2 regions of the Mitsuokella jalaludinii genome follow, and region 1 is predicted to be linked to the other one. Evidence: predicted binding sites of a transcription regulator. Region 1 holds the regulator's gene; the other holds the start of a gene.
What was found. The regulator HrcA, encoded in region 1, represses chaperone genes, less so after heat shock. The targets are predictions, from matches to a motif close to TGTTAGCACTCNNNNNNNNNGAGTGCTAACA.

Region 1 (9,286 bases):
AACTGGAGGCGAGCGAAGGCGCTGCGGCCTTTGCCGAGCGCTGCCGCAAGTGGCTCGAGACGCAGGATGTGACGCTGCTCTATGCCGCGAAGAACCAGCAGGAGAACCACGCGCAGGTGCTCGCAGCCTGGCTGCGCCAGAAGAGCGGCGCCGAAGGCGGTGCGTGAGCAAGGATAGCGATAGAAAGGACGATTCCCATGAAGAAAATCACTATGATCAAGATGCAGGGCTGCCCGTACTGCGCCAAGGCCGCGCAGGCCGTGGAGGAGCTGCGCGCTGAGCAGCCGGCCTATGCAGGTGTCGAGATCGAGATCATCGACGAGAACGAGCAGCCGGAGCTCGCCAAGGCGTATGCCAAGGACTACTACTACGTGCCGAGCCTCTTCATTGAGGGGCACAAGGTGTACGAGGCACAGCCGGGCCAGGACTATGATACGATCAAGGCTGCCGTCGTAGATGCCTTTGAACAGGCCAAGTGACTGACGGATATCCACTGAAAGATGATGGAAGATGAGACTGCCGCGCGTGCGGCAGTCTTTTTTTCGTGCGCGAGAAAAAAGTCGAAAATAATTTTGACTTTTTGACTTTTAGGTGTTGACTTTTTGTTTTTTTCGGTGTATATTCTTTATAGATTCAAAGTTAGCACTCGGATAGATAGAGTGCTAACAGAGGATGAAAACAGAAGGAAGGGGGCATGCAGATGAAGGATGAACTCGACGCGCGCAAGAAACGCGTGCTGCAGGCAATCGTCGATGATTACATCGAGTCAGCCGAGCCGGTCGGCTCGCGAACACTGGCGAGGAAGTACGACCTCGGCGTGAGTCCGGCGACCATCCGCAATGAGATGGCAGATCTCGAGATGCTAGGTTACCTCGAGCAGCTGCATACCTCCTCTGGACGCATCCCATCGTCGAAGGGATATCGCTTCTATGTAGACGGCCTGATCCCCCCGAAGCCCGTGAGTGACGAGGAGAAAGAGCTCATCAATCGCTGGTACAGGGCGCGCGTCAAGCGCATCGACGAGGTGTTCCAGGAGACAGCGCGCATCATCTCGCAGGTGACGAAGAATGTCTCTCTTGTCCTCGCGCCGCAGATGACGCAGGCGGCTTTCCGTTGCCTGCAGTTCCTGCCGCTCGACGACAGGCGCGTTATCACCGTGCTCATGACGGATGCGGGCTTCATCGAGAACAAGATTCTCGAGATGCCGAATGGCTCGAGCTTCGAGGACTTCCAGCGCATGGCCGGTGTCATCAACAAGAATCTCGCCGGCCACACGCTCTCGACCATCGACCATCCAGCGCTCGCGAAGATCCGCGATGAGATCCAGGATGAGCCGCTCTACGAATCAGCCCTCGAGGTCATCAACAGGGCGCTCGATTCGGGCAAGCGGGAGCGCCTCTACCTCGGCGGCACGACGCAGATGCTCGAGCAGCCGGAGTTCCACGATGTGGAGAAGGTCAAGGAGACCCTCCTCGTGCTCGAGAAGGAAGAGCTCATGAAGGATGTGCTGCACGCCCATATGGGCGACGGTCTCGAGGTCACGATCGGCCAGGAGAACGAGGACAGCCACTTCAAGGACAGCAGCATCATCACCGCGACGTACCATCTCGATGGTGAGCTCTTGGGCACGATCGCAGTGCTCGGACCGACGCGCATGGAATACGCGAAGGCCATGAGCCTGCTCGAATACATGAATTCCAATCTGACAGAAGTCATCAAGCGGTTCCACTGGTAGGGCCGCAGGTTTCCCGGAATAGAGTGAAGAGGTGATAGTTTTGCCATCATTTATCAAAGATGAAATGAAGAAGAAGGATGAGCAGAAGCTGGAGGAGATGCAGCAGGAGATCGACGAGGCGGAAGCCGCGCAGGAAGATGCTGCAGAGGGCTCCGAGGAAGAAGCTCCGGAAGAGGCTGCTGCAGCAGATGCGGCGATGCAGGAAGAGATTGAGGCCCTCAAGGGCCAGGTCGACGGCCTGAACAAAGACCTTCAGGAGAAGAAAGACCGCCTGCTGCGCCTCCAGGCCGATTTCGACAACTTCCGCCGCCGCTCGGCGAAGGAACGCGAAGAGATTTCCGCTGTCGTCACGCAGAATTTCTGCAAGGACATGCTGCCGCTGCTCGACAACTTCGAGCGCGCGATGGCGGCCGAGACAAAGGATGTGGAGGCCTTCCAGAAGGGCGTCGAGATGATCTTCACGCAGTTCCAGGAAATCCTCAAGAAGAACGGCCTTGAGCACATCGAGGCCGTCGGCCAGAAGTTCGACCCGAACTTCCATCAGGCCGTCATGCGGGTCGAAGACCCCGAGAAAGAGGACGACACGGTTGCCCAGGAGCTCCAGAAGGGCTACATGGTCAAGGGCCGCGTCATCCGACCGAGCATGGTCCAGGTCGTCTCCAACTGAGCGTCCTGATCGCATAAACCAGATGATTCAAGTTTTACATAAAGTTTAGGAGGATGTTACCATGTCTAAAGTAATTGGTATCGACTTAGGTACGACGAACTCTGTCGTATCCGTCATGGAAGGCGGCGAGCCGACCGTCATCACGAATCCGGAAGGCAGCCGCATCACGCCGTCTGTTGTCGGTTTCACGAAAGATGGCCAGCGCCTCGTCGGCCAGCTGGCAAAGCGCCAGGCTGTGTCGAACCCGGACCGCACGATCTCGTCCATCAAGCGCCATATGGGCGACCCGAACTACAAGGTCACGATCGACGGCAAGGATTACACGCCGCAGGAGATCTCGGCCATGATCCTGCAGAAGCTCAAGGGCGATGCAGAGGCATACCTCGGTGAGACGGTCACGCAGGCCGTCATCACGGTCCCGGCTTACTTCAACGACAGCCAGCGCCAGGCGACGAAGGACGCCGGCAAGATTGCAGGCCTCGATGTCCTGCGCATCGTCAACGAGCCGACGGCTGCAGCACTTGCCTATGGCCTCGACAAGGACAAGGATGAGACGATTCTCGTCTTCGACCTCGGCGGCGGTACGTTCGATGTCTCGATCCTCGAGCTCTCGGAAGGCACGTTTGAAGTACAGGCTACGAACGGCGATACGCACCTCGGCGGCGATGACTTCGACCAGAAGATCATCGACTGGATGGTCGGCGAGTTCAAACAGGAGAACGGCATCGACCTCTCGCAGGACAAGATGGCTGCTCAGCGCCTCAAGGAAGCTGCCGAGAAGGCAAAGATCGAGCTCTCGAGCATGACGCAGACGAACATCAACCTGCCGTTCATCACGGCCGATGCTTCGGGCCCGAAGCACCTCGACCTCACGCTGACGCGCGCAAAGTTCAATGAGCTCACGAGTGACCTCGTTGAGCGCACGATGGGCCCGACGCGCAAGGCCATGGCTGATGCAGACCTCACGGCTGACGATATCGACAAGATCATCCTCGTCGGTGGTTCTTCCCGTATCCCGGCTGTCCAGGATGCCATCCGCAATATCCTGCACAAAGAGCCGTCGAAGGGCGTCAACCCGGATGAGTGCGTATCCGTCGGTGCTGCCATCCAGGGCGGTGTCCTCGTCGGTGAAGTCAAGGACGTCCTGCTCCTCGATGTCACGCCGCTTTCCCTCGGTATCGAGACGCTCGGCGGTGTTTGCACGAAGATCATCGAGCGCAACACGACGATTCCGACCCACAAGAGCCAGATTTTCTCGACGGCTGCCGATAACCAGCCGTCTGTCGATATCCACGTCCTGCAGGGCGAGCGCGAGATGGCTGCCGGCAACAAGACGCTCGGCCGCTTCGAGCTCACGGATATTCCGCCAGCTCCGCGTGGAGTACCTAAGATCGAGGTTTCTTTCGATATCGATGCGAACGGCATCGTGCACGTCTCCGCTAAGGACCTCGGCACGGGCAAAGAGCAGAAGATCACGATCCAGTCGGACAGCGGCATGAGCAAGGAAGACATCGACCGCATGGTCAACGAAGCCAAAGCTCATGAGGCTGAGGACAAGAAGCAGAAGGAAGCCATCGACGCCAAGAACAACGCCGACAACCTCGTCTATCAGGCAGAGAAGACGATCAAGGAGCTCGGCGACAAGGCAGATGCCGGCAAGGTATCGGAAGTCAAGGCTGCTTGCGAGAAGGTCAAAGAGGCCATCAAGAGCAACGATACGGAAGCCATCAAGAAGGCAACCGAAGAGCTGCAGAAGCCGCTCTATGAGCTCAGCGCTGCTGCTTACCAGCAGGCACAGGCTTCTGGTGCACAGCAGGGTGCTCAGGCTGGTGCTGAGAATGCCCAGGGCGCTCAGCAGCAGAAGAAAGATGACGATGATGTCGTCGATGCGGACTACACGGAAGTCAAAGACGACAAGAAATAAGCAGATGATTGTTTGAAGGTTGGGAGTTATGGGGGACGCTTGACGCGGTTCCCTCTGGACTCCCAATTTTTCTGTAAGGATGGTGCAACGTGAGCGAAAAACGCGATTATTATGAAGTGCTGGGCGTTGACAAGAGCGCGGATGAAAAGGAGATCAAGCGTGCCTATAAGAAGCTGGCCCGCAAGTATCATCCAGACCTCAATCCGGACAACCCGAAAGAGGCAGAGGAGAAGTTCAAGGAGATCAATGAAGCCTACGATGTCCTGAAGGACCCGAAGAAACGCGCGCAGTACGACCAGTTTGGCGCCGGCGCCTTTGACGGCACGGGCGGCTTCAGTGGCGCTGGAGCCGGCGGCTTCGGCGGCTTTAGTGATTTCGGCGGCTTCGGCGGCGGTGGCGAAGGCGGCTTCAACGATATCTTCGACATGTTCTTCGGCGGTGCCGGTGCCCGCCATGCGCGTCAGCCGGGTCCGGAGCGCGGCAATGACCTGCGCTACGATCTCTCCATCAGCTTCGAAGACGCTGCTTTCGGCAAGAAGGTGGAGCTCGAGGTGCCGCGCACGGTCGAGTGCCCGACGTGCCACGGCTCTGGTGCCGCGGCGGGGACGAGCCCGGAGACGTGCCCGCACTGCCACGGCACGGGCCAGCAGCAGGTCGTGCGCAACACGGCCTTCGGCCGCATGATGAGCACGCAGACGTGCCAGCACTGCCACGGCACGGGCAAGATTGTCAAGACGCCGTGCAAGGACTGCCATGGCACGGGCCGCAAGCGCGAGACGTCGAAGGTCACGGTCAATATCCCGAAGGGCGTCGACCAGGGGTCGCGCGTCCGCCTGTCGGGTGCCGGCGAAGCGGGCCGCAATGGCGGCGGCTACGGCGACCTCTACGTCTACATCTTTGTCAAGCCGCACAAGCTCTACACGCGCCAGGGCAATGACGTCATCGTCGAAGTGCCGATCACCTTCGTGCAGGCCGCTCTCGGTGGCTCGGTACAGGTGCCGACGCTCGACGGTCCCGTCGACCTCAAGATCCCGGCTGGCATCCAGTCGGGCAAGGTCCTGCGCATCAAGGGACGCGGCATCCCGTTCCTGCGCGGTTCGGGCCGCGGCGACGAGCTCGTCCACATCAAGGTACTGACGCCGCAGAACCTCTCGGGGCGCCAGAAAGAGCTCCTGCGCGAGTTCGGCGAGATCAGCGGCGACAAGGTCAATCCGGAGCAGAAGAGCTTCCTCGACGACCTCAAGCGCTTCTTCAAGAAATAAAAATACGGCTTTGCGAAATACATCGCAAAGCCGTATTTTTTATTTCTCGGTCATGCCCAGACTTCTTCGGCAATCTCTTTGACAAGGGCGAGCTTGGCCCACTGCTCTTCCTCGGTGAGCTTGTTGCCAATCTCGCAGGAGGCAAAGCCACACTGCGGGCTCAGGCAGAGATCCTCGAGCGGCACGTACTTGGCCGCCTCGTGGATGCGCGCGATGATGGCAGCCTTGTCTTCGAGCTCCGGGCGCTTCGTTGTGATGAGGCCGAGCACTACTTTCTTGCCAGGGGTGACTTCCTTGAGGCATTCGAATCCGCCGGAGCGCTCGTCGTCGAACTCGAGGTAGTAGGCATTGACGTTCTCGCGCGTGAAGAGCGGGTCGGCAACCGGGTCGTAGGCGCCGCTGGCGAAGTAGACGGAGTGGTAGTTGCCGCGGCAGACATGCGTGTTGATGACGAGGTCGTCGGGGCTTCCTTCGATAGCCAGGTTGTTGACCGTCACGAACTGCTCGGCGAGCTTCTTGAGGTCAGAACCTTCGACGTAGGCGAATTTGCCGCCCTTCTTGCCACCGGCGGCGAGTACGCCCCAGGTGCAGTCGTCGAACTGCAGGTTGCGGCAGCCGGCCGCATAGAGGTCGCGGATGACGGTGCGGTAGCCTGCAGCAATCGCCTCGATGAGCGCTTCATCTGTCGCGTAGACCTTGCGCGTGCGCTCGATGTTGTCGGGCAGGATCATCTGCTGGAAGAACTGAGCCGGTGCCGGGATGGTCTGCTTGGCGACTGTGTTCTCGTCTGTGAGCGCCTGTACGAAACGGAAATGCTCGACAAACGGATGGTTCTCGGCAGAGAGCGGGCCCGTCAGCCAAGTGTCATCGATGAGAGCCGGCTCGCCGTGGAAGCAGACGCCCTTGTCGGTCTTCTGATGAGCGATACCCTGGAAGCCCCACATGAAGTCGAGGTGCCAGGTCGCGCGGCGGAACTCGCCGTCCGTGATGACGTGGTAGCCGGCCGCCTTCTGCTTGGCGACGAGCTCGCGGATGCACGTGTCTTCGACGTCTTTGAGCGCCTCTCTCGAGATGGCGTGCTCAGAGAACTCCTGGCGCGCTTCTTTGAGCGCTGCGGGGCGCAGGAAACTGCCGACGTAATCGAAGCGGAATGGTGTGGAAAGATGCTTGCTCATATGATTGCCTCCTGATAGATTGACGAGATGACTCTCGGATAACTTGTTTGTTCTCTTCTGTTCTTGTGGACCGAATCGGTTGATGGCTCTACTTTACCGCAAAAGGCGCGCGATGGAAAATACTTAAAACGGGCGCTTTGCCATAGATTCACTCTATGGCAAGATTGCGCCTGCCGTGGCATGCGTGGTATGATGGTAAGAGAAAAGGGGGATGGGCATGACACTCAATCAACTGCGCTACGTCGTCGAGGCGGCTTCGTCTGGCTCCATCACGGAAGCGGCACAGCGCCTCTTCATCACGCAGCCGAGCCTGACAGCGGCCATACACGCCCTGGAGGAGGAACTCGGTATCACGATTTTCCGGCGCACAAACAAAGGCATCACGCTGACGGTCAAGGGCGAGGAATTCCTTGCCTACGCGCGCCAGATGCTCGAGCAGGAGGCGATGATCCGCGAGCGCTACGGCAAGAAGCGCAAGAAGAAGCAGCTCTTCTGCGTCTCGTCACAGCATTACTCGTTCGCCGTCGAAGCGTTCGTCGACCTTTTGCGCGAGTACAGAGGGAGAGAATACGAATTCCACATGCGCGAGACGGAGACCTACAAGATACTCGAGGATGTCGGCGCGCTGCGCAGTGAGGTCGGCGTGCTCTACCTCAATCCGGCCAATGAGACAATCGTCCGCCGGGCCATACTCGACCACGGCCTGCGCTTCACGCCGCTCTACCGCGCGCAGCCGCATGTCTTCATCAGCAAGAGGAATCCGCTTGCGGAAAAGGAGGCTGTCCGCTTAGAGGACCTCGCAGACTACCCGCGCCTCTCGTACGAGCAGGGGGCGCACAACGCCTTCTACTACGCTGAGGAGATCCAGAGTACGCTACCTGTGCGCAAGGACATCGTTGTCACGGACCGCGCGACACTCTTCAACCTGCTCATCGGCCTCGACGGCTACACCATCTCGAGCGGCATCATCAACGAAGAGCTCAACGGCGAGGAGATCATCGCGCGGCCGCTGCTCGTCGACGACTTCATGGAGATCGGCTACCTGACACATGCGCACATCAAGCTCAGCCGCTATGCCGGCCGCTACATCGAGAAACTCTGCGAGCGCATCGGCAATGCCGTCCGCACCGAGTGACGGATAACCTTGTTTTTTACAGACATATCCCCTATAATGGAAAGACCTAGAACAAGAAAGGACGATGCGCTTTGAAATGGGCTGAAGTCAGTATCCGGACATCACATGAGGAGACGGAACTCATCGCGGAGATTTTCCACGACGTCGGTGCATCCGGCGTGGTCATTGAAGATCCAGAGGAATTCAACAGTTATATCGACAGTGGACTTTTCGACTACTCCAATCTGCCGAAGGCTGAGCAGACGAATATCGTGACGATCAAGGCGTATCTGCCTGTCGACGAAGAGCTTGACGACCGCCTGCGCACGTTCGAGCAGCGCGTCCGGGACCTCGCGAAAGTCGACGGCTTCGACGCGGGATCGTGCCCGATCGAATGGCATACGGTTCAGGATGAGGACTGGGCCGACAACTGGAAGGCCTACTTCCACACGGAGAAAGTCGGCGGCCTCATCGTCATCAAGCCGGCCTGGGAGGATTACGAGGCGAGCCCCGACGACATCGTCATCGACCTCGACCCCGGCGCGGCCTTCGGCACGGGCACGCATCCGACGACGGCCATGTGCATCCGCGAGCTCGAGTCGGCCGTCAAAGGCGGCATGCGCGTCTTCGATGTCGGCACGGGCTCCGGCGTGCTGGCTGTGACTGCTGCCAAGCTCGGAGCCGGCGAGGTCATCGCGATGGATTACGACCGCACGGCGGCCCACGTCGCGCAGGAGAATGTGGAGCGCAACCACGTCGAGGACCGCGTGACGACTGGCGTCTCTGATCTCCTGCAGTCTTTTACCGGCAAGGCGGATCTCATCATCGCCAACATCATCGCGGACATCGTCATCCGCCTCTTCGACGAACTCGATGCGCATCTGGCCGAGGGCGGCCATCTGCTGGCCTCGGGCATCATCGATGAGCGCGTGGCCGATGTGACGGAAGCGGCTCTTTCGCACGGCTTTGCCATCGACAAGGTCATCGAGGAGAGCGGCTGGGCTGCGATGGTCATCAGCCGGGGGGATGCACAGTGAGACGACTTTTCTACAAGGGCATCCTCGCGGATACCATCGAGATCGGCGGCGCGGATGCACACCATCTCATGCACGTCATGCGCGCGAAGCCTGGCCAGGAAGTCATCGTCGTCGACGATGAGAACCAGGTCGCGCGCATGGAGATGACCGCTTTTACGTCCGACACGGTGACGATGAAGCTCGTGGAGCGCCTCGATGCGGATACAGAGTCACCCATCCGGCTCGTCCTGGCCGTCTGCCTCCTGAAGGCCGACAAGATGGACTTCGTCGTGCAGAAGGCTGTCGAGCTCGGCGTTAACTGCATCGTGCCAGTCGCAAGCCACAACTGCGTCGTGCGCTACGACAGCAAGAAGGCCGCCCAGCGCCAGCAGC
Region 2 (9,286 bases), 1.0 Mb from region 1:
ATGAGGATGTCGTCGCGGCCTGCATCACGCCGGGGGCTCTGCCTGTCGAGATTGCGGCAGGCATCGGCCAGAGGCTCGGCGGCCATGCGGGCATGCTCGTGGCGTCTTCGATGATGGCTCTGCCGGGAGCCCTCCTCACCATCCTGATCCTTGCGGTGCTGACGGGAGAACAAGGGGCTGCCCTGACGGGGATCCGCTATGCTTCAATCGGCCTCGGTGCGTTCATCATCAGCCTGTTGGCAGCTTATGTGCTTAAGACGCTCACAGCGATGCGGCAGGCCGGCACGCGCGTGTTCCGCACGATGTGCCTGGCGATGGTGGCGGTATTCCTGCTCTCTTCGGAGGCAAATCTCTACGCACTGCTCGGCATTCCGGCTAAGCCTGTGTTCAATCTGTCCATCCTGTCCATCCTCGGGCTTTCGTTCTTCCTGATTGTCTACCTCGGCAGCGGCATCTCGCGGGCAAAAGCCATTGTGGCCGGCCTGCTCACAGCCTCGTTCCTGCTGAGCGGCAGTCATCCTTTGGCACCGGCTCTGACAGGCGTCCACGATGCCACCATCCTGCTCATGGCATGGCTCGGTTTCAGGGGGCTTGTCAAGAGCTTCCGCATGGGCGGAGAATCCGTCGATGGCGTAAAGCTTCTCAAGGACACGCTGCGCGATGCATTCGTCTGGCTGGCTTTCGCCTTGGCGCTTAGCCTGCCGGCCATCACGATGGTGCAGGGCAGCCCCGCGTACATCGGGGAGGGATTCCTCTCGTCGCTGCTCTCATTTGGCGGTGGCGATGCCTACCTGACGATTGCAGACGGCCTGTTCGTCCAGGGCGGCACAGTGGCTTCGGCAGATTTCTATGGGCAGCTCGTACCCGTGGCCAATGCATTGCCTGGGTCGATCCTCTGCAAGATCCTCACGGGAATCGGCTATCTTTCTGGCCTTCGCATGGGCGGCATGAGCGCGGGCCTCGCTCTCTCGCTGGCAGGCTTTGCCGTCAGCGTCGCGGCGTCTGGTCTGATCTTCGGCATCATCGCGCGCCTGCTGCGGACCTTTCACGACGTGCCGGTCTTCCGCCAGATCAGCCTCTGGGTGCGCCCAATCATCAGCGGCCTGCTGCTCAATGTTGCACTCTCGATGCTGCGCACGAATCTGGAGATCGGCACGGGGCTGCTGGTGCCAGAAGGGATTGTCCTTACGATGAGCATCCTGCTGGCAGTCTTTTGCCTCTACCTGCTCTTTGTGCGCAGGAAGGCTATGACCGTGCCGATGCTCGTGTCGGCAGCAGCGGGATTTGGACTTTTCCTCATCTGAATGTGAATGGTGTATGTATCGATTGTTATCATGGAGTGCTTTTAGGAGAGATGATATGAAGAATGTAAAGCTGAAGCAGAGCCGTCTGGAGACAGATGTGCTCATCATCGGCGGCGGCACGGCTGGCTGTTATGCCGCCATCAAGCTCGGCGCAGAGAAGGAGCTGCGCGTGCTCGTCGCTGAAAAAGCGAATATCGAACGCAGCGGCTGCCTGGCCGCGGGTGTCAATGCGCTCAATGCCTACATTTCGAACGGTCACACGCCGGCCGACTACGTTGAGTATGCACGCAAGGATGCGGAGGGCATCATCCGCGATGATCTCATGATGACAATCGCGAAGTCTGTCAACGAGGTCACGGAAGACCTCGAGCGCCGCGGGCTCGTGATCCTGAAGGATGAAAGCGGGAATTATGTCACGCGCGGGTGGCGCAACGTCAAGATCAACGGCGAGAATATCAAGCCGCTCCTGGCCAAGGGCGTGCGCGAGCAGAGCAACGTCACCGTGCTTAATCACGTCAATATCACAGATCTCAAGGTCACGAACGGCACGGTGCACGGTGCCTGGGGCTTTTCTGTTCGCGATTTGACCGCTTACGACATAGAGGCGAGAGCGGTGCTCATCGCGACGGGCGGAGCTGCAGGACTTTACCGCCCCAATAATCCAGGTTTTTCGCGCCACAAGATGTGGTATCCGCCGTTCAACACGGGGGCAGGCTATGCGATGGGCATCCGCGCTGGCGCCGAGATGACGACGCTCGAGCACCGCTTCATTGCATTGCGTTGCAAGGATACGATTGCGCCGACCGGCACGATTGCACAGGGCGTCGGGGCCAAGCAGGTCAATGCCAGAGGTGAAATCTATGAGACGAAGTACGGTCTCACGACACCGCAGCGCATCTTCGGGACTGTGGAGGAGAACCGCAAGGGTAACGGTCCCTGCTACCTCGATACGCGTCACATCACAGCAGAGCAGCAGGGCGATCTCTATCACGCATACCTCAACATGGCACCGGCGCAGACGCTCAAGTGGATCGAGAGCGGCAAAGGGCCGAAAGAGCAGCCTGTAGAGGTCGAGGGCACGGAACCATATGTGGTCGGCGGCCATACGGCCAGCGGCTTCTGGGTCGATACAAAGCGGGAAACGACCATTCACGGGCTGTTTGCCGCCGGTGATGTCGCAGGCGGTGCCCCGCAGAAATACGTGACGGGAGCACTCGCTGAAGGTGAGATTGCTGCCGAAGCGCTGGCTGGATATCTCGCCGCTGGCAGGGACAAGGAAGCGCGTGGCGACCAGCGTGAAGATGCGCCTGCCTGGACGGATTACGAAGCATATCTCTCGCATGAGCCCGGCAATCTGACGGCAGAGCAGCTGGAAGAAGCCATGCAGAAGGTCATGGACGAGTATGCAGGAGGCATCCATACAGACTACCGTTACAACAAGAGCCGCCTGGAACTGGCAGATGAGAAGATCAAGCATCTTGAATCCCTGCTGCCGCAGCTCGCGGCAGATGGCCCGTACGAGCTGCTCAAGATCTATGAGCTGCGCGAGCGGCTGACGGTCTGCCGGGCTCTCATCGCGCACCTTCTCGCGCGCCACGAGACGCGCTGGCATACGTTCGGCGAGAATGCCGACTATCCGGAACAGTCGCCGGAGGGCTGCTGCTACATCAATTCGCGCTGGGAAAACGGATCCTTCCATATATATAGAAGGCCGCTGGTCAAAGGAGGTCATTATGAGCATACGCATCCATGAGGACCGCTGCATCGGCTGCGGCCGCTGCACGGAAGCCTGCCCCGGCAATCTCATTCTCTTGCAGGATGGACCGTCGGGCAGGAAGGCGAAGATCTGCGAGGTCCGCGATTGCTGGGGCTGTACGGCCTGCATGAAGGAATGTCCTGTCAGTGCGATAGGCTACTTCCTCGGTGCTGACCTTGGCGGCAGTGGCAGCACGATGACAATCCACAAAGAAGGTCATTACTATCACTGGCATATCCGCAAGGCTGATCGGCAGGAGGTCACCATTACGATTGATCGCGAGAATGCCAACCAATACTGAGTAAGGAGTCAATACATATGGGAAAATTATCGCATCTCGATGCACTCGAGGCCGAGGCCATCTACATCATTCGAGAGGTTGCGGCCGAATCCGAGAAACCAGTCATGCTCTATTCCATCGGCAAGGACAGCACGGTCATGATGCATCTTGCCCTCAAGGCCTTTTACCCGGAAAAGCCGCCGTTCCCGTTCCTGCACATCAACACGACGTGGAAGTTCCATGAGATGATCGCCTTCCGCGATGCGCAGGCGAAGAAGTACGGACTCGACATGATCGAGTACAAGAATGAAGAAGGGCTGGCAGCCGGTGTCAATCCGTTTGACTACGGCGCCTCGTATACGGACATCATGAAGACGCAGGCCCTGAAGCAGGCTTTGACGAAATACGGCTTTACCGCAGCGTTCGGCGGCGGCCGCCGCGATGAGGAGAAATCGCGTGCCAAGGAACGCATCTTCTCGTTCCGCAATGCGGCCCAGGCCTGGGATCCGAAGAATCAGCGCCCGGAGATGTGGAAGCTCTACAATTCCCAGATCAACAAGGGCGAGAGCATCCGCGTCTTCCCGTTGTCCAACTGGACGGAGAAAGATATCTGGCAGTACATCCGCCGCGAGAACCTCGAGATTGTTTCCCTGTATTTTGCCAAGGAGCGCCCGGTCATCGAGCGCGACGGCAATCTCATCATGATTGACGATGACCGCATCGTCAAGAAGCTCAATCTAAGGCCAGAGGATATCGAGCACAAGAAGGTCCGCTTCCGCACGCTCGGCTGCTATCCGCTGACAGGGGCTGTTGAGTCAGAGGCTGATACGTTGGATGCAATCGTGGAGGAGACACTCGGCGCTGTCGAATCGGAGCGCACGAGCCGTGTCATCGATCACGAGGGAGCCGGCAGCATGGAACGCCGGAAACGGGAGGGTTATTTCTGATATGAACGATTTACTCAAATTCATCACCTGCGGAAGCGTCGACGACGGCAAATCCACGCTCATCGGCCATCTCTTATACGATGCGAAACTCATCTATGCCGATCAGGAAGAAGCGCTGCTGCTCGACTCGAAAGTCGGCAGCCGCGGTGGCGCCATCGACTATTCGCTGCTCCTGGACGGGCTTCTCGCAGAGCGTGAGCAGGGCATCACGATCGATGTCGCCTACCGCTACTTCACGACGGACAACCGCAGCTTCATCTGTGCGGACACGCCGGGCCACGAGGAGTACACGCGCAACATGGCCTGCGGTGCATCATTTGCAGACCTTGCCGTCATCCTCGTCGACGCGACGCAGGGCGTCCTGACGCAGACGCGCCGCCATGCCCGCATCTGCGCCCTCATGGGTATCCGGTACTTTGTCTTTGCCATCAACAAGATGGACCTCGTCGACTACTCGGAGGCGCGCTTCAAGGAGATCCAGGCGCAGATCGAGGCCCTGCAGCAAGAGCTTCATCTTCACGATGTCAAGCTCATTCCTGTATCGGCGACAGAGGGCGACAACGTCACGAAGAAGTCGTCCGCCATGGCTTGGTATGACGGCCCGACGCTGCTCGATTATCTGGAGCAGGTTGACGTCAGTGCCGTTCACGAAGAGGGCTTCTACATGCCCGTTCAGCGCGTCTGCCGCCCGAATCACGAATTCCGCGGCTTCCAGGGCCAGATCGAGAGCGGCAGCATCGCCGTCGGCGATACCATCACCTCACAGCCGAGCGGCGAGCAGGCCGAAGTCAAAAAGATCCTCGTGGCTGATCGCGAGGCGACGTCGGCCTACAAGGGACAACCGGTCACGATCCAGCTCAACCGCGAGGTCGACGTTTCGCGCGGCTGCGTGCTCGAGAAGGGCAGCCATGTCCGCCAGGCCGCAAACTTCAAGGCTGAGATCCTCTGGATGGATGATGTGCCGCTTTCCATCGGCAAGAACTTCATGGTCTTCCTCGGCACCAAGAAGATTCCCGGCATCCTGACGAAGATCGACTACCGCATCGACATCAACACGGGCGAGCACGTCGAGACGACGGGCCTCAAGAAGAATGAGATCGCGCTCTGCGAGATCGCTGTGACGGAATCAATCGTGCTCGACACGTTCGACCATCATCGCACGCAGGGCGAGCTCATCCTCATCGACCGCATCAGCAATATGACAGCGGCCTGCGGCGTTGTGCGCGAGATTCCCGACGGCTCCGAACAGCGCCACTTTGCGGCGAACCAGCAGATGCGCAGCGCACTCAACTGGCAGGCACCGCTGGCCGTGGCCTTCGAGCCAGCCAAGGACGGCATCTCGCTCGCGACTGTCGAGGAGGCCGAGTACTACCTCGTGCGCAACGGCCGCCACACGTACCTCTACCATCCGAGTGCGGAGGAAGACCCTGCGCCGGTGCTTTGCCACCTGCTGCAGGCGGGCCTCGTCGTCCTGCTTGTGCTCGACAAAGACCAGCCCTTGCCGGAAGGCGTCCGGAACTTCAGCGAGCTCTCCGGCAAAGCCGCTGCAGAGAGCACATCCCAGCAGATTGCGGAGACCATCCTGCACCACTCCATGCTCGACTCCATGATGGCACCGAATAACTGGATTATCTGATCGACATTGGCAGATCCGAAACAAAGGCCAGATTGAACTGGCCTTTGTTTTTTTGACTTTTTACGGATTTGATATTGACATTTTGACTTAGAGGGGGTAATATAAAGACTGTAGTTAGCACTCAGGTCTAGTGAGTGCTAACACCATCAACATGTAAATTCATTTTATAGGAGGAAGATACCTATGATTAAGCCATTGGGCGAAAGAGTTGTCATCGAAGTTGCAGAGAGCGATGTAAAGACGGCCAGCGGCATTGTACTGCCGGATACGGCAAAAGAGAAGCCGCAGAAGGGCACAGTCGTTGCAGTTGGCGCTGGCAAGCTGCTCGATAATGGCGAGCGCGCTGCTATGGAAGTCAAGGTCGGCGATGGCGTCATCTTCTCCAAATACTCGGGTTCAGAGGTCAAGGTAGAGGGCAAGGATTACCTGATCGTCCGTGAGAGCGATATCCTCGCTGTCATCTGATCATCCCGTGATTTCAATCAGACTTTTCTCGGAGGTAATATAAATGGCAAAACAGATTCTGTTTGACGAAGAAGCTCGCCGCGCACTTGGCCGCGGTGTTGATGCACTGGCAAATGCCGTAAAGGTAACGCTTGGACCAAAGGGCCGCAATGTCGTCCTCGACAAGAAATTCGGCGCTCCGACGATCACGAACGATGGTGTCACGATTGCACGTGACATCGAGCTTGAAGATCCGTTCGAGAACATGGGCGCACAGCTCGTCAAGGAAGTTGCGACGAAGACGAACGACATCGCTGGCGATGGCACGACGACGGCAACGCTCCTAGCACAGGCCATGATCCATGAGGGCATGAAGAATGTCGCTGCTGGCGCCAACCCGATGATCATCAAGAAGGGCATTGACGAAGCGGTCAAGACGCTCGTCGAGGAGATCAAGACGAAGGCCAAGAAGGTTGAAGGCCAGGCTGACATCGCGCAGGTCGCTACGATTTCTTCCGCGAACGAAGAGACGGGCAACCTGATTGCTGAGGCCATGGAAAAGGTCGGCAAGGACGGTGTCATCACGGTCGAGGAATCCAAGACGATGCGCACGAACCTCTCCGTCAAGGAAGGCATGCAGTTCGACCGCGGCTACATCTCCCCGTACCTCGTCACGGATACGGACAAGATGGAGGCAGCTCTCGATGATCCGTACATCCTCATCACGGACCGCAAGATCTCGGCTATCAACGATATCCTGCCGATCCTCGAGCAGGTTGTCAAGGCCGGCAAGCAGCTCGCCATCATCGCTGAGGATGTCGACGGCGAAGCACTGACGACGATCGTCGTCAACAAGCTGCGCGGCACGTTCAAGGCTCTGGCCGTCAAGGCTCCGGGCTTTGGTGACCGCCGCAAGGCTATGCTGCAGGATATCGCTACGCTGACGGGCGGCACGGTCATCAGCGAAGAGCTCGGCCGCAAGCTCGACAGCGTCACGCTCGCTGACCTCGGCCAGGCGCACAAGATGGTCTCCACGAAGGACGAGACGACGATCATCGGCGGCAAGGGCGACAAGGACGCCATTGCTGAGCGCGTTGCACAGATCAAGCAGCAGATTTCCCAGACGACGAGTGATTTCGACCGCGAGAAACTGCAGGAGCGCCTCGCAAAGCTTTCCGGTGGTGTCGCTGTCATCGAGATCGGCGCTGCTACGGAAGTCGAGATGAAGGACAAGAAGTACCGCATCGAGGATGCGCTGAACGCTACGCGCGCTGCTGTTGAAGAAGGCATCGTCGCAGGCGGCGGCACGACGTTCCTCGACATCCTGCCGGCACTCGATAAGCTCGAGGTCGAAGGTGACGAGAAGGTCGGTGTCAACATCGTTAAACGCGCCATCGAAGAGCCGGTTCGCCAGATTGCTCAGAACGCAGGCCTCGAAGGCTCTGTCGTCGTCGAGAACGTCAAGAAGGCTGGCACGGGCATCGGCTTCAACGCCCTCAAGAACGAGTACGTCGACATGCTCAAGGCTGGCATTGTCGATCCGGCTAAGGTCACGCGCTCCGCTCTGCAGAACGCTGCTTCGATTGCTTCCATGGTCCTGACCACGGAAACGCTCGTCGCTGACAAGCCGGAAAAAGAAGCTCCGGCACCGGCTGCTCCGGGCATGGGCGGCATGCCGGGCATGATGTAATCCCTTCGCGGTTGCATCCCCTGAACTGAATCAAGAATCTCCATCCGGATGATCCGGATGGAGATTTTTGCTTTTGGGAGGCTGCACAGGCCGCCTGACATGAGCAATTGTTGACAATAAGGCAGTTTTAAGCTAGAATAGCATCGTATCAGAATCGCCTTGCGATGTTCTGATGATCGGTTTGATTGTGCAGCAGGGACATTACGGAAAAGAAGCAATTCTTAGCGCTAGTTCCCCAAGATGGGCTTGAAAGCTCAGCGGGGAAAACGAGGAGAAGGTTGTCGAAACGTCAGCGGATGCCTTCCGGCCGTCCCAGTCGATACGGCCTGCCGAAAGATGAGGAGCGATTCTCATGACAAAGGCAGCTCGAGGGACCTGTTGCAAGACTACCAGGAGGTATGTATCATGTGTGGTATTGTAGGTTATGTCGGTGACAAGCAGGCTGCGAATTTCCTGCTCGAGGGTCTTTCGAAGCTCGAGTACCGCGGCTATGATTCGGCTGGCATTGCGGTCTATGACGGCAATCACATTCGCGTCGAGAAGAGTGTCGGCCGCCTTTCGGCGCTGCGCGACAAGATCAAGGACGATATGCCGAAGGGAACCATGGGTATCGGCCATACGCGCTGGGCTACGCACGGCCGTCCGTCGGATCGCAATGCACATCCGCATACGGACTGCACGGGTGACTTTGTCGTCGTGCACAACGGCATCATCGAAAACTATCTGGCACTCAAGGAAGAGCTCATCGAGAAGGGCCATGTCTTCAAGTCGGAGACGGATACGGAAGTCGTCGCACATCTTCTCGAAGAGGTCTACAATGGCGATTTCGTCTCGTCAGTCCGCGAAGTGCTGCGCCGCATCGAGGGCTCGTACTCGCTCGTCTTCATGAGCAAGAGAGAGCCGGACAAGCTCATCTGCACGAAGCAGGACAACCCGCTCGTTATCGGCATCGGTGAGGGCGAGAACTTCATCGCGTCGGATATCCCCGCCATCATCTCGCGCACGCGCCGCACGTACATCCTCAACGATGGCGAGCTGGCCGTCGTCACGAAGGATGCCATCAAGATCACGAACCGCCGCGGCGAGCCCGTGACGAAGAAGGTCTTCGAGGTCAACTGGAATGCAGAAGCTGCCGAGAAGGGCGGCTACGAGCACTTCATGCTCAAGGAGATCAACGAGCAGCCGAAGGCTGTCCGCGACACGATGAGCCAGCGCATCGCGAAAGACGG

Region 2: the regulator HrcA is predicted to act here: its motif matches at 6,036-6,066, upstream of groES (co-chaperone GroES).

What each region holds. Positions count from the first base shown of each region.
Region 1 is NZ_CAKMXA010000001.1:1,179,789-1,189,074, reverse strand. It holds gene QDI87_RS05640 (DUF488 domain-containing protein) at 1-167, shown strand, start outside; gene QDI87_RS05635 (glutaredoxin family protein) at 198-479, shown strand; gene hrcA (heat-inducible transcriptional repressor HrcA) at 701-1,735, shown strand; gene grpE (nucleotide exchange factor GrpE) at 1,776-2,402, shown strand; gene dnaK (molecular chaperone DnaK) at 2,464-4,326, shown strand; gene dnaJ (molecular chaperone DnaJ) at 4,416-5,588, shown strand; gene QDI87_RS05610 (5-methyltetrahydropteroyltriglutamate--homocysteine S-methyltransferase) at 5,639-6,763, opposite strand; gene QDI87_RS05605 (LysR family transcriptional regulator) at 6,981-7,898, shown strand; gene prmA (50S ribosomal protein L11 methyltransferase) at 7,970-8,914, shown strand; gene QDI87_RS05595 (16S rRNA (uracil(1498)-N(3))-methyltransferase) at 8,911-9,286, shown strand, end outside.
Region 2 is NZ_CAKMXA010000001.1:2,209,016-2,218,301, forward strand. It holds gene QDI87_RS10345 (chromate transporter) at 1-1,304, shown strand, start outside; gene QDI87_RS10350 (adenylyl-sulfate reductase subunit alpha) at 1,360-3,057, shown strand; gene QDI87_RS10355 (4Fe-4S dicluster domain-containing protein) at 3,038-3,361, shown strand; gene cysD (sulfate adenylyltransferase subunit CysD) at 3,379-4,287, shown strand; gene QDI87_RS10365 (sulfate adenylyltransferase subunit 1) at 4,289-5,923, shown strand; gene groES (co-chaperone GroES) at 6,107-6,388, shown strand; gene groL (chaperonin GroEL) at 6,432-8,057, shown strand; gene glmS (glutamine--fructose-6-phosphate transaminase (isomerizing)) at 8,463-9,286, shown strand, end outside.